One region of the Streptomyces sp. NPDC008137 genome, then DNA from elsewhere that is predicted to be linked to it. Evidence: riboswitches for the same ligand, from Rfam matches in the RefSeq annotation. Region 1 holds a riboswitch; the other holds the start of a gene.

Region 1 (7,303 bases):
ACCCCCCGGAGTGAGGGCGGGATAAGCGACCGACATAATGTCGGTCGTGGCGACAGCAACGACAGCAGAAACCGGGCACGCGCACCCGTCGGTCAACCGGCCGAACCTCACCAGCGTCGGAACCATCATCTGGTTGAGTTCCGAGCTGATGTTCTTCGCGGCCCTCTTCGCGATGTACTTCACCCTGCGATCGGTGACGGGTCCCGATCACTGGAAGGAGATGGCCGGCCATCTCAACTTCCCGTTCTCGGCGGCGAACACCACCATCCTGGTGCTCTCTTCCCTGACCTGCCAGCTCGGCGTCTTCGCCGCCGAGCGCGGTGATGTGAAGAAGCTCCGGATGTGGTTCATCGTCACCTTCGTGATGGGTGCGATCTTCATCGGCGGTCAGGTCCTCGAGTACACGGAGCTGGTCAAGGAGGCGGGCCTGTCCCTGTCCTCCGACCCCTACGGCTCGGTGTTCTACCTGACCACCGGCTTCCACGGCCTGCACGTGACGGGCGGCCTCATCGCCTTCCTGCTGGTCCTCGGCCGGACCTACGCGGCCAGCAGGTTCACCCACGAGCAGGCGACCGCCGCGATCGTCGTGTCCTACTACTGGCACTTCGTCGATGTCGTCTGGATCGGCCTCTTTGCCACGATCTACATGATCAAGTAACGCGGCCCGCATCCACGCGTGCTCCATGAAGCGCGCATCCCAGAAGCATCGACGCAGAAGATCCTGACACCGGGGTAATCCGTGAAAAAGCTCTCCGCACGACGACGCCACCCGCTGGCGGCGCTCGTCGTCCTACTCCTCGCGCTGGCATGCACCGGGGGGCTGTATGCCGTGTTCGCACCGACGAGCCCGGCGAAGGCCGACGAAACCGCCCAGTCCCTCACCATCGAGGAGGGCAAGAAGCTCTACGCCGTCGGCTGCGCCAGTTGCCACGGCACCGGCGGTCAGGGCACCTCCGACGGGCCGAGCCTGGTGGGTGTGGGCGCCGCGGCCGTCGACTTCCAGGTGGGCACCGGCCGGATGCCGGCCGCCACCTCGCAGGGCCCGCAGGTCCCGGCGAAGAAGAACATCTACTCGCAGGCCGAGATCGACCAGCTCGCGGCGTACATCGCCTCGCTGGGCGCCGGTCCGTCCATCCCGACGGAGGAGCAGTACGGCCCCGAGGGCGCCGACATCGCCGAGGGCGGTGAGCTGTTCCGCACCAACTGCGCGCAGTGCCACAACTTCACCGGCAAGGGCGGCGCGCTGACGCACGGCAAGTACGCGCCGACCCTCGAGGGCGTCTCCGCGAAGCACCTGTACGAGGCCATGCAGACCGGCCCGCAGAACATGCCGTCCTTCCCCGACACCACGCTGTCGGAGGAGAACAAGAAGGACATCATCGCTTACCTCGACGCGGTCAACAGCGACAAGACCGAGAGCCCCGGCGGCCTCGAGCTCGGCGGCCTCGGGCCGGTCAGCGAGGGCCTGTTCGGCTGGATCTTCGGTCTCGGCGGACTGATCGCCGTCGCCGTGTGGGTCGCCGCCCGGACCGCAAAGGCCAAGAAGTCATGAGTAGCCAAGACATTCCAGAAGAGAACCTGCCCGCCGAGCACGCGGGACGTGACCAGCACGGGCACGACGCGGTGAGCGTCCCGGACGACAAGCACCCGTTCGCCGACCCGGGCCTTCCTCCCCACGAGCACCGGATCCAGGACATCGACGAGCGGGCCGCCAAGCGGTCCGAGCGTTCGGTCGCTCTGCTGTTCACGGTGTCGATGCTGGCCACCGTCGCCTTCATCGCCTCGTTCGTGGCGATCCCGGTCGACAAGTCGGTCTTCATCTTCCCGCTGGGTCACATCAGCGCCCTGAACTTCGCGCTGGGCATGACGCTCGGCATCGCGCTGTTCTGCATCGGCGCGGGCGCCGTCCACTGGGCGCGCACCCTGATGTCCGACGTGGAGGTCGCCGACGAGCGGCACGCGATCGCGGCGACGCCCGAGGTCCGCGAGAAGGTCTTCGCGGACTTCAAGCAGGGCGCCAAGGAGTCCGCGCTCGGCCGCCGCAAGCTGATCCGCAACACCATGCTCGGCGCGCTCACGCTGGTGCCGCTCTCCGGTGTCGTGCTGCTGCGCGACCTCGGCCCGCTGCCCGGCACCAAGCTCCGCCACACGCTGTGGTCCAAGGGCAAGCTGCTCGTCAACATGAACACGAACGAGCCGCTGCGTCCGTCCGACGTCGCGGTCGGTTCGCTGACCTTCGCCAAGCCCGAGGGCCTGGAGGAGCACGACCACTCGTTCCAGAACGAGATCGCCAAGGCCGCCCTGATGATCGTCCGGATCCAGCCGGAGAACATCAAGGACAAGCGCGAGCTCGAGTGGTCGCACGAGGGCATCGTCGCGTACTCGAAGATCTGCACCCACGTCGGTTGCCCGATCTCCCTGTACGAGCAGCAGACGCACCACGTGCTCTGCCCGTGCCACCAGTCCACCTTCGACCTCTCCGACGGTGCCCGAGTGATCTTCGGTCCCGCCGGTCACGCCCTGCCGCAGCTCCGCATCGGCGTGAACGACGAGGGCTATCTTGAGGCGCTCGGCGACTTCGACGAGCCCGTCGGCCCTGCATTCTGGGAGCGCGGATGAGCACTGCACAAGAACGACGCAAGGCGCCCGCGGGTGAGCGGGTCGCCGACTGGGCCGACGGCCGCCTCGGGATCTACTCCCTGGCCAAGGCCAACATGCGCAAGATCTTCCCGGACCACTGGTCCTTCATGCTGGGCGAGATCTGCCTCTACAGCTTCATCATCATCATCCTCACGGGTGTGTACCTGACGCTGTTCTTCCACCCGTCGATGAACGAGGTGGAGTACCACGGCAGTTACGTCCCGCTCCAGGGGCAGCTGATGTCGGAGGCGTTCGCCTCCACGCTGGACATCAGCTTCGACGTCCGCGGCGGTCTGCTCATCCGGCAGATCCACCACTGGGCGGCGATCATCTTCCTCGCCGGCATGTTCGTGCACATGATGCGCGTCTTCTTCACCGGCGCGTTCCGCAAGCCGCGCGAGATCAACTGGATGTTCGGCTTCCTGCTGTTCGTCCTGGGCATGTTCACCGGTTTCACCGGCTACTCGCTCCCGGACGACCTGCTCTCCGGCACCGGTGTCCGCTTCACGCAGGGCGCGATCCTGTCCGTGCCGATCGTGGGCACGTACATCTCGATGTTCCTGTTCGGCGGGGAGTTCCCGGGCACCGACTTCGTCGCCCGGTTCTACTCGATCCACATCCTGCTGCTGCCGGGCATCATGCTCGGGCTCGTGGTCGGCCACCTGATCCTGGTCTTCTACCACAAGCACACCCAGTTCGCGGGTCCCGGACGGACCAACAAGAACGTCGTCGGCATGCCGCTGCTGCCGGTCTACATGGCCAAGGCCGGAGGCTTCTTCTTCCTGGTCTTCGGTGTCATCTCGGCCCTCGCCGGCATCGCGACGATCAACCCGATCTGGGTCCTGGGCCCCTACCGTCCCGACCAGGTGTCGACCGGTGCCCAGCCCGACTGGTACATGGGCTTCGCCGAGGGCCTGATCCGCGCGATGCCGGGCTGGGAGGTCAACTTCTGGGGCCACACACTGGTCCTGGGCGTGTTCATCCCGCTGGTGCTCTTCGGCCTCTTCCTCGGGATCATCGCCCTCTACCCGTTCATCGAGTCGTGGGTCACCGGGGACAAGCGCGAGCACCACATCCTGGACCGGCCGCGCAACGCCCCGACCCGTACCGGTGTGGGTGTCGCCTGGGTCACCGGCTACATCATCATGCTGATCGGCGGTGGCAACGACATCGTCGCCACGCACTTCCATCTGTCGATCAACGCGGTCACCTGGTTCGTCCGGATCGGGTTCTTCGTCGGACCGGTCCTCGCGTTCATCGTCACCAAGCGCATCTGCCTCGGCCTGCAGCGCCGGGACAAGGAGAAGGTGCTGCACGGCCGCGAGTCGGGCATCATCAAGCGCCTGCCGCACGGTGAGTTCATCGAGGTGCACGAGCCGCTCAGCCAGGAGCAGATGTACACGCTCACCGCGCACGAGCAGTACCAGCCGGCCGAGATCGGTCCGACGACCGACGAGAACGGCGTCGAGCGCAAGGTGAAGGGCTCCGAGAAGCTGCGCGCCAAGCTCAGCGAGTCCTACTACGGCGAGGGCGCCCAGATCCCCAAGCCCACCGCCGAGGAGTACCGGGAGATCACGAGCGGCCACGGCCACCACTGATCGCTGCTTCGCCACGCCACGCAAAGGGCCTCGTCCGGTGTTCGGACGGGGCCCTTCGCGGTGCCCGGGGCTGGATAGGGTGGGGACCACGGCTTTTACGTGACGTACGACGACCCAGGAGCGGCTGATGAGCGCTGTGACCCCCGCTGGAGGCGACACCGCGGCGGGCCGCTCCTGGCCCGCCCTGCTGAACGGCCTGCTGGACGGCAGGCACCTGAGCGCGGACGACACCGCCTGGGCGATGGACCGGGTCATGCGCGGCGAGGCGACCGAGGCGCAGATCGCGGGCTTCGTGGTGGCCCTGCGGGCCAAGGGCGAGACCGTCGAGGAGATCAACGGCCTGGTCCGGACGATGTACGCGCACGCGAACGTGATCGAGGTGCCCGGGGCGACGGTCGACATCGTCGGCACGGGCGGTGACGGCGCCAAGACGGTCAACATCTCCACGATGTCCTCGATCGTCGTCGCCGGCACGGGCGCGAAGGTCGTCAAGCACGGCAACCGGGCCGCGTCCTCCGCGTCCGGGGCCTCCGACGTGCTGGAGAAGCTCGGCGTCAATCTGGAGCTGCCCCTGCACCGGGTCGCGGAGGTCGCCGAGGAGGCCGGGATCACCTTCTGCTTCGCGGTGAAGTTTCACCCGGCGCTGCGTCACGCGGGCGCGGCCCGCGGCCAGCTGGGCATCCGTACGGTGTTCAACGCGCTCGGCCCGCTGACCAACCCGGCCCGGGTGCGTTCCCAGGCCGTCGGTGTGGCGGACCCGCGCATGGCACCGATCGTCGCGGGCGTCTTCGCCGAGCGCGGCAACTCCTCCCTGGTCTTCCGGGGCGACGACGGTCTGGACGAGCTGACCACCACGGCCACGTCCCGGGTGTGGACCGTCCGGGACGGCAAGGTCACCGAGGAGCCCTTCGACCCGCGCGACGTGGGCCTCGAACTGGTCCCCGTGGAGGCCCTGCGCGGCGCCGACGCCTCCTACAACGCCGAGGTCGCCCGCCGTCTGCTGGAGGGCGAGACCGGGCCCGTCCGCGACGCGGTCCTGCTGAACTCGGCGGCCGCGCTGGTGGCCCTGGAGCCGACGGGGGCGCCGCTGGCCGAGCAGATCCGCGCCGGGATGGCGAAGGCGGCGGAGTCGATCGACTCGGGGGCGGCGAAGCGGACCCTGGAGCGCTGGGTGGCGGCCAGCAACGCGTAACCGAGGTGCGCGCGGTCCCGCGATGCGGACACGAGTTGCGGGACCGCGATCACTTCACGTACTTTCCTGATCAGGTCATGAGTGACAGTCATGAGGCCCCGGCCGACTGTCCGGCAACCCTCCGTCCGTGGCGGGGTGCCCCGGGTGAAGACCGGGCCGCAGGCAGCGAGGTCTGTGGCAAGCGCGTGACGAGGAGTTTCTCGTGAACCAGCGAATGCGATAGGGCCGCAGAGCCCCGCCTCCGCACCCCCTTCTTCCTTCACCCCCGCTTGAGCCGTACGTGCTCGCGGGCGGATTCGACCTGCCTTCACGGGAGTTCCGTCATGTCCGTCTCCACCGCTGCCGCCGCCCCGTCCGTCTGTGCCTCGCTGCCCGTTCTCGGCCGGGATGTCACCGTGCCGCTCGTGACCGGGGGCGAGGTCACCTACGCCGCTCTCGACTACGCCGCCAGCGCCCCGGCGCTCCAGCGCGTCTGGGACGATGTCGCCGCCTACGCGCCGTACTACGGCAGCGTCCACCGCGGTGCCGGGTACCTGTCCCAGCTGTCGACCGACCTCTTCGAGAACGCCCGGCGGACCGTCGCGGAGTTCCTGGACTGCCGGGACGGTGACCAGGTGGTGTTCACCCGGTCCACCACCGACTCCCTGAACCTCCTCGCCGCCGCGCTCCCGGACGGCTGCCAGGTCTACGTCTTCGAGACCGAGCACCACGCCTCCCTGCTGCCGTGGCGGAACGCCCACGTCACCTACCTCGACGCCCCGAGCAGCCCCCGCCAGGCCGTCGAGACCCTGGAGCGCGCACTCGCCGACCGCACTGTGTCGATCGAGGGGGGCTACGGCCCGGCCCTCGTCTGCGTCACCGGCGCCTCGAACGTCACCGGCGAGCTGTGGCCCGTACGGGAACTCGCCGCCGCCGCGCACGCCCACGGCGCCCGGATCGTGCTGGACGCCGCCCAGCTGGCCCCGCACCACCCGGTGTCCGTCGCGGACCTCGACGTCGACTGGGTCGCCTTCTCCGGGCACAAGCTGTACGCGCCCTTCGGCTCCGGCGTCCTGGCCGGCCGGGCCGACTGGCTGCGGGACGCCGACCCCTACCTCGCGGGCGGCGGTGCCTCGCGCAAGGTGGCGCGGCGCACGGACGGGGGCGTCGACGTGGAGTGGCACGAGAGTGCCGCCCGCCACGAGGCCGGCTCCCCGAACGTCATCGGCGCCTACTCCATCGCCTCCGCCTGCACGGCGCTCACCGAGGCCGGGTTCGACAACCTGGTCGCCCGTGAGCGGTACCTGATCGAGAAGGTGCGTACGGGCCTCGCCGAGGTGCCGGAGGTGCGGATCCTCTCCCTCTTCGGCGACGAGGCCCCGCGCGTCGGTGTCATCTCCTTCGTCGTCGAGGGCTGGAACAGCTCCCACTTCGCCGCCGCCCTCTCCGCCGAGTACGGCATCGGGGTGCGGGACGGTCTGTTCTGCGCCCATCCCCTCCTGCGGACCCTGCTGGGCAGCGACCCGCAGACCCAGGGCGAGTGCGGCGCACCGGAGGCGGCTCCCGGCGAGAAGTCCCTCAACGCCATCCGGGTGAGCTTCGGCGCGGGCACGCCCGACGAGCACGTCGAGCGGTTCGTGAACGCCGTCAAGGAACTGGTCCAGGACGGCGCGCGGTGGAACTACCGTACGGAGGACGGCCGTTGCGTCCCGGACACCTCCGCGTGAGCCGGTAGCCGGGCGCCCAGCAAAATCATCCGCAGGGCGCGTTCGGTCGCGTCCGTGAGGAGTTCGGAGGCCCGGATCAAGGCCTCCGCCAGGGCCATCGGCGCCGGCGGGATGCCGCTGCACGCGTCCACGCCCGGCACCTCGTGCGCGCCCTCGCCGAGGGTGCC
Region 2 (7,303 bases), on a different contig from region 1:
AACAGGAACCGGTCGGCGCCGCGGCCCGCGCCGACCCGCCCCTCGGCGAGCGCGCCGGTGCGCACGTCGTGGCCGAGGGCGACCGGGACGCCCAGCCGTTCCGCGAGGGCGTCGCGCAGCGGGACGTCGCGCCAGCCGAGGTTCGCGGCGTAGACGGCGGTGCCCCGCGCCTCGTCGACGATGCCGGGGACGGCCACGCCGGCGGCGGCCGCGGGCGTGCCGAAGTGCTCGGCGCCGTAGGCGTGCAGCTCGGCGGCGAAGTCGAGGATGCCCGCGACGACGGCCTCCGGGCCCTGCTCGCGTCCGGTGGCCCGGCGGGACCGGTGCAGCACCTCGCCCCCGGGCCCGGCCAGAGCGGCCTTCATTCCGGTGCCGCCCACGTCGAGGGCGATGACATGTCTCACGGAACCCAGTGTGACCCGGGGACCCGCGAGAGGTCTAGTCCACTCGCGTGGTGTAGACCTTATTCCGAATATCGAAAAGTTTTCGGCGGCGGACCACGCCAGGATTTGGCGGGCTCCGCCAGGGTTGGGGAAGAACAGCGGTGCAGCGGCGGCGGATGGCAGGAACGATCGCGGTGGTGTCCGCACTGGGTATGACGGCGGTCCTCGGCGGCTGCGGTGTGACGGGCGGCTCGGGCGACGTGACCCTGAAGCTGGTCGCCGCCGACTACGGCGACAGCAAGGCCAACAGCTCCCAGAAGTACTGGGACAAGCTCGTCGAGGAGTACGAGGCCGACCACCCCGGCGTCAAGATCGACGTCAGCGTCTACTCCTGGAACGACGTCGACCGCAAGGTCCGGGAGATGGTCGCCGCCGGTGACCCGCCGGACATGGCGCAGATCGGCTCGTACGCCGGTTACGCGGCCCGGAACCAGCTCTACAAGGCCGACGAACTGCTCTCCATACCCACGCAGGCCGACTTCGTCGGGCAGCTGGCCTCCGCGGGGCAGGTGAAGGGCGTGCAGTACGGCATGCCGTTCGCCTCCTCCACACGCGTGCTCTTCTACAACAAGACCCTCTTCGCCGAGGCCGGCATCACCCCGCCGAAGACCTGGGACGACCTGGCCGACGACGCCGAGGCGCTCAAGGCGGAGGGCGTGACCTACCCGTACGCGCTGCCCCTCGGCCCGGAGGAGGCGCCTGCCGAGGCCATGCAGTGGATGCTCAGCGGCGGGGGCGGCTACACCGACAGCGTCGACGGCTACGGCATCGACGCCCCGGAGAACGTCGACACCTTCACCTGGCTGAAGGACGAACTGGTCGGCAAGAACCTGAACGGGCCGGTCGCGCCCGGGGAGCTCAACCGGGCCGACGCGTACGCCGCCTTCGCCAAGGGCGAGGTCGGCATGGTCAACGGGCACCCGTCGCTGATGAACATCGCCGCGAAGAAGGGCGTCAAGTACGGCATGGTGCCGACGCCGGGCAAGGAGGGCACGAGCAAGTCCACGCTCGGTGTCGCCGACTGGATGACGGCCTTCCGCAAGAACGGCAACCGCGACCAGGTCGGCGACTTCCTCGACTTCGTCTACAGCGAGAAGAACGTGCTGGCCTTCTCACGCGAGTACGACCTGCTGCCGGTCACCACCTCCGCGTCCGGGACCATGTCCGCCTCCGAGCAGGACCGGCACCTCAGGCCGTTCCTGGAGGAGCTGCTGACGTCCGAGCTCTACCCGGTCGGCAAGACCTCTTGGGCCGACGTCAGCGCCGAGATCAAGCAGCGGATCGGCAAGGCCGTCGCCCCCGGCGCCAGCCCCTCGGCCGTCCTCGGCCGGCTCCAGGCGGAGGCGTCCCGGGCGGAGAACGCGGAGTAGTCCGGTTGTCGGTGGCGGGCGTTACGGTGCCTGGCATGGACGAGGACGACGCGCACACCGAGGGCTCGGGTGAGCCGGGGCTCGGGCGCCGGGAGCGGGACATTCTCGCGCTCGAGCGCCGGAGCTTTTCCGGGCCCGGTGCGAAGGAACGGGCCGTGCGGGAGGAGCTGGGGCTCGCGCCCGTGCGCTACTTCCAGCTTCTCAACGCCTTGCTGGACGACCCCAGGGCCCTCGCCCACGATCCCGTGACGGTGAATCGGCTGCGGCGGATACGGGAGAGGCGGCGGGCGGAGCGCTGAGGGCCGTGGGGCTGATCGGCCGTCGCGGTGTGCGGGTGCGTGGGGGCTGGTCGCGCCCACGCGGCGGAGCCGCACATCGATACAGCCCCGCGCCCCCTTCGGAGGCGCTTCAGCTGAGCTGGGCCGCCAGTGCCGTCAGTAGGTTCACTACTCCCTCCGGACCGTCCACCACCAGGTCCGCCCGTTCGCGCAGCTCGGTCACCTCGTCGCTGCCGCTGCACACCAGCAGGCCCGGGGTGCCGTCCGCGCGGAGGCGGTCCACGGCCGAGTAGGCGGGCAGGTCGCCCAGGTCGTCGCCGCCGTAGAGGACGGAACCGGCACCGATCTCCTGGGCGAACTCGGTGAGGGCGACGCCCTTGTCCATGCCGGGCGGGCGGAGTTCGAGGACCATGCGGCCGGGCTCGACGATCAGGCCGTGCCGGGTCGCCAGGGCGGTGAGCGGCTCGCGCAGGGACTCGAAGGCGGCCTGCGGGTCGGCGGCCCGGCGGGTGTGCACGGCCACCGCCCGGCCCTTCTCCTCGACCCAGGTGCCGCTTCCTTCGAGCAGCCCGGGCAGTTCGGCGCGGACGGCCTCGACGCCGGGGTGCGGCTCGGGCGCGCTGATCTCGCCGCTGCGGGCGTCCCACCGCTCGGCGCCGTAGTGCCCGAGGACGACGAGGTGTTCGAGACCGGGTACGTCCGCGAAGCCGCCGTTGCGGACCGCGACCTCGGCCGGGCGGCCGGTGATCACCGCCACGGCGGCCACCTTCGGCGCGAGCGCCGCCAGCGCCCCCAGCGCCTCCGGATGGGCCCTGGCCAGCTCCGGATCGGCCACGATCGGCGCGAGCGTCCCGTCGAAGTCCAGCCCGATCAGCGCCTCGGAGGGCCGCGCGAGGAGGGCGTCGAGACCCTCCTGCCCGGCCTTCGTGACGGGCGTCGGCAGTGCTTCCGCGCTCATCGCAGGTCAGCCCCTCAGCGCGTCGAGCTGGTCCGTGAACCACCGTGCCGGTGGCAACGCCGTGGCCGCCGCCGCCAGGCGCTTGCTCCGCTCGGCCCGCTCCTCCGGGCGCATCGACAGCGCCTCGTGCAGGGCCGCCGCCGTACCGGTGATGTCGTACGGGTTCACGGTGATCGCGTCCTCGCCCAGCTCCTCGTACGCCCCGGCCTCTCGCGACAGCACCAGCGCGCAGCCCGTGTCGGAGACGAGCGGGACCTCCTTCGCGACGAGGTTCATGCCGTCGCGGATGGGGTTGACGAGCGCGACGTCGGCCAGCCGGTACGCGGCCAGGGAGCGCGCGAAGTCGTCCTTGACGTGCAGCACGACCGGGGTCCAGCCCGGTGTCCCGTACGCGGCGTTGATCTCGTCCGCCAGCCGTTGCACCTCGGCCGTGTAGTCCCGGTACACGGCGAGGTCCTGCCGGGACGGGTAGGCGAAGGCGACGTGCACGACGCGCTCGCGCCACTCGGGGTGGTCGTCGAGCAGCTGCCGGTAGGCCAGCAGGCCGCGCACGATGTTCTTCGACAGTTCGGTGCGGTCGACCCGGACGATGGTGCGGCGGGCGCCGCCGTCCGGAGCCGGGCCGATCTCGTCCTTCAGCGCCGCCATCCGCTCGGCGACGTCGGCCTCGTGGGCGCGGGCGCGCAGGAACTCGGCGTCGGCGCCCAGGCCGTGCACGCCGATCCACGTGGTGCGCAGCGGGGGACGCCCGGTTGGCGTGTGCTCGACGGCCTTCGGGGCGCCGCTCGGCCACGACGGGAAGATCCGCTCACTGTCCGTGGCCCCGGCGCACCCCATGAAGGCCTGCGCCCACCGCCAGGTGAGGAACCCCAGCCGGTCCGCGCCCAGCATCCCCCACACCAGCTGCCCGCGGATGTCGTCCGGCAGCATCGCGAAGTACTCCGCCGGCGCCCACGGCGTGTGCGAGAAGTGCCCGATGCGCAGGTCCGGCCGCAGCTCGCGCAGCATTCCCGGCACCAGGCACAGGTGGTAGTCCTGCACGACCACCGCCGCGCCCTGCGCCGCCTCCTCCGCCAGCGCCTCCGCGAACGCCCGGTTGTACGCCTCGTACGACGTCCACTGCCGCCGGAACTCCGCGTCGAAGACCGGCTCCAGGGGTGTCTGGTACAGCATGTGGTGGACGAACCACAGGACCGAGTTGGCGACGCCGTTGTACGCGTCGGCGTGCACGTCGGCCGGGATGTCCAGCATCCGCACGCCGTCTTCGCCGACCCCGCGCCGGACCGCCTCGCGGTCGCCGTCGGACAGGGCCGAGCAGACCCACAGCGCGTCCGCGTCCGAGCCGATCGCGGAGAGCCCGGAGACCAGTCCGCCGCCGCCCCGCTTGGCGTTCAGCGAACCGTCCTCGCCCACCGCGTAGGAGACCGGGCCGCGGTTGGAGGCCACCAGCACCTGTGCAGCACCGTACGTAGAAGCCATAGCCCTCAACCTAGCCCGGCCCGGAAACGCTCAAACGTACGGACCTGGTCGGCCCCCTGACCCGCCCGGCCGAAAACAGCCCCGGTCAGGCCACTGTCAGGCCACTGCCCGGCCACGGTCAGGCGGCCTTCCGCGCCTGGTACTCGGCGATCTCCACCATCGGCGGACGCTCCTCGGTGTCCACGGAGTACGTCCGCGGCTCGAAGCCGTCCCCGCCCCGCTCGAACTGCGTCAGGGACGGCCGGATCAGATGCCCGCGGGCCAGCCGCAGCTGGGCCGTGCGGTAGATCGCGGCGGCCATCCGGCCCAGCGCCTGCCCGTCCTGGTGCCGGTGCTTGCGCACCCCGACGTCGACCTGGGCGAGGGAGTCCAGGCCCGCCAGGTGCAGGGCGTCGACCAGCATGCCCAGCTCGACGCCGTACCCGACGGGGAACGGCAGCTGCTCCAGCAGCGAGCGGCGGGCCGCGTACTCGCCGCCGAGCGGCTGCACGAAGCCGGCCAGCTGCGGCCAGTGCATGTTGAGCAGCGGGCGTGCCATCAGCTCGGTGACCCGGCCGCCCTGCCCGGCGGCGCCGCCGAGCGGACGGTCGTACATGGCCTTGACCAGGTCCACGTCCGGGTCGGTGAGCAGCGGGCCGACGATCCCGGAGACGAAGTCGGAGGAGAAGTCCCGCAGGTCCGCGTCGACGAAGCAGACGATGTCCCCGCGGGTGGCGAGCAGCGAGCGCCACAGCACCTCGCCCTTGCCGGGCACCGCGGGCAGCCGCGGGAGTATCGCGTCCCGGTGCACCACCGTCGCGCCCGCGGCCGCCGCCACCTCCGACGTACCGTCCGTCGAGCCCGAGTCGACGACGACCAGCTCGTCGACGAGCGGCACCTGCCGCATCAGGTCGTGGCGGATCACGGCGGCGATGTCGCCGACGGTCTCCTCCTCGTTCAGCGCGGGCAGCACGACACTGACCGTCTGGCCCGTGCGCTGCTTGGCGGCGAGTATCTGGTGGAGGGGGCGATCGGTCGCGGACCAGGAACGGGTGCTCAGCCAGCGCTCGACTTCTTCCAGCACCGTGGCGGCTCCTCTGCGTGCTCTCGGCGGGACGGACTGTGAGCCATCTCGCGGTTCGGACGACTATCTCAACTGTCCTGGTCGTCGGTTACAGTCTTGAACAACGCGGGTGACCATCGCATGTCCGGGGTCAACCCACGTCGACACGACAACCGAATACAGCTCATCCAGAGGGACAGAGGGAAACGGCCCGTTGAAGTCCCGGCAACCCTCCAGTCGGTACTCGTAGGTCACCGTCGACCACACGCGCGAGGCTCCCGGCTCGGGAAGGTGCCAAATCCGTCTCACGGCGAGATGCGTCGTGAGGAAGATGAGGAGAAAGGGCCTCGCCTCACATGGCTGCGCAGACTGTTGCAAGCACCACCGAATCCACCGTAGACCTCGGCCCCGCCGCCGCCCTGAGCTGCCGCGAGTGCGGCCACCGCGTTCCCCTCGGCCCGGTCTTCGCGTGCGAGGAGTGTTTCGGCCCGCTGGAGATCGCCTACGACTTCTCGGCCTACGAGACCGAAGAGCTCCGCAAGCGCATCGAAGCGGGCCCCGCGAACATCTGGCGCTACGCCCCGCTGCTGCCGGTCCCGGCCGACGTCGCGGACAAGCCGAACATCAACCCCGGCTGGACCAAGCTCGTCAAGGCCGACAACCTCGCGCGTGAGCTGGGTGTCGACGCCGGCAAGCTCTTCGTCAAGGACGACTCCGGCAACCCGACGCACTCCTTCAAGGACCGCGTCGTCGCCCAGGCCCTGGAGGCCGCCCGCGCCTTCGGCTTCACCACCCTGTCCTGCTCCTCCACCGGCAACCTCGCCGGTGCGGTGGGCGCCGCCGCGGCCCGCGCCGGCTTCCGCTCCTGCGTGTTCATCCCGCACGACCTGGAGCAGGGCAAGGTCGTCATGGCCGCGGTCTACGGCGGCGAGCTCGTCGGCATCGAGGGCAACTACGACGACGTGAACCGCTTCTGCTCCGAGCTGATCGGCGACCCGGCCGGCGAGGGCTGGGGCTTCGTCAACGTCAACCTGCGGCCGTACTACGCCGAGGGCTCCAAGACCCTGGCGTACGAGATCTGCGAGCAGCTCGGCTGGCAGCTCCCCGACCAGCTGGTCGTGCCGATCGCCTCCGGCTCGCAGCTCACGAAGATCGACAAGGGGCTGCAGGAGCTGATCAAGCTCGGTCTCGTCGAGGACAAGCCGTACAAGATCTTCGGCGCGCAGGCGCTCGGCTGCTCGCCGGTGTCCACGGCGTTCAAGGCCGGGCACGACGTCGTACGTCCCCAGAAGCCGGACACCATCGCCAAGTCGCTGGCGATCGGCAACCCGGCGGACGGGCCGTACGTGCTGGACATCGCGCGGCGTACGGGTGGGGCCGTGGAGGACGTGACGGATGAGCAGGTCGTCGAGGCGATCAAGTTGCTCGCGCGGACCGAGGGGGTGTTCGCGGAGACCGCCGGTGGGGTGACGGTGGGGGTGACGAAGAAGCTGCTTGAGAACGGGGTGCTCGACCCTGCCAAGACCACGGTGGTCCTGAACACGGGGGATGGTCTCAAGACGCTGGACGCGGTTGCGGGGACCGGGCTGACCGCGACCATCCGGCCCAACCTGGACTCGTTCCGGGACGCCGGACTCGTCTGATCGTTGCTTGCTGCGGGCCGGTGGGGGCTGGTCGCGCAGTTCCCCGCGCCCCTGGGTGCGCGGCCCAGCCGTAGCTCAACCGAAACCGGA

The links. Region 1 has a riboswitch for S-adenosylmethionine ahead of ACFZBT_RS19460 (aminotransferase class V-fold PLP-dependent enzyme). Riboswitches for the same ligand answer to the same signal wherever they lie in the genome.
Region 2: linked by a shared signal. The riboswitch ahead of thrC (threonine synthase) and the one ahead of ACFZBT_RS19460 (aminotransferase class V-fold PLP-dependent enzyme) in region 1 are both predicted to bind S-adenosylmethionine.

The regions. Positions count from the first base shown of each region.
Region 1 covers NZ_JBIBHN010000010.1:216,617-223,919, forward strand. Annotated here, with positions in the region: gene ACFZBT_RS19435 (heme-copper oxidase subunit III) at 38-658, shown strand; gene ACFZBT_RS19440 (c-type cytochrome) at 740-1,552, shown strand; gene ACFZBT_RS19445 (Rieske 2Fe-2S domain-containing protein) at 1,549-2,619, shown strand; gene ACFZBT_RS19450 (cytochrome b N-terminal domain-containing protein) at 2,616-4,238, shown strand; gene trpD (anthranilate phosphoribosyltransferase) at 4,366-5,430, shown strand; SAM riboswitch class IV at 5,504-5,620, shown strand; gene ACFZBT_RS19460 (aminotransferase class V-fold PLP-dependent enzyme) at 5,754-7,136, shown strand; partial or broken gene ACFZBT_RS19465 (glycerate kinase) at 7,091-7,303, opposite strand, start outside.
Region 2 covers NZ_JBIBHN010000049.1:22,111-29,413, forward strand. Annotated here, with positions in the region: gene ACFZBT_RS39230 (ROK family protein) at 1-404, opposite strand, end outside; gene ACFZBT_RS39235 (extracellular solute-binding protein) at 560-1,813, shown strand; gene ACFZBT_RS39240 (DUF3263 domain-containing protein) at 1,849-2,112, shown strand; gene otsB (trehalose-phosphatase) at 2,222-3,049, opposite strand; gene ACFZBT_RS39250 (trehalose-6-phosphate synthase) at 3,056-4,528, opposite strand; gene ACFZBT_RS39255 (glucosyl-3-phosphoglycerate synthase) at 4,647-5,591, opposite strand; SAM riboswitch class I at 5,752-5,908, shown strand; gene thrC (threonine synthase) at 5,927-7,213, shown strand.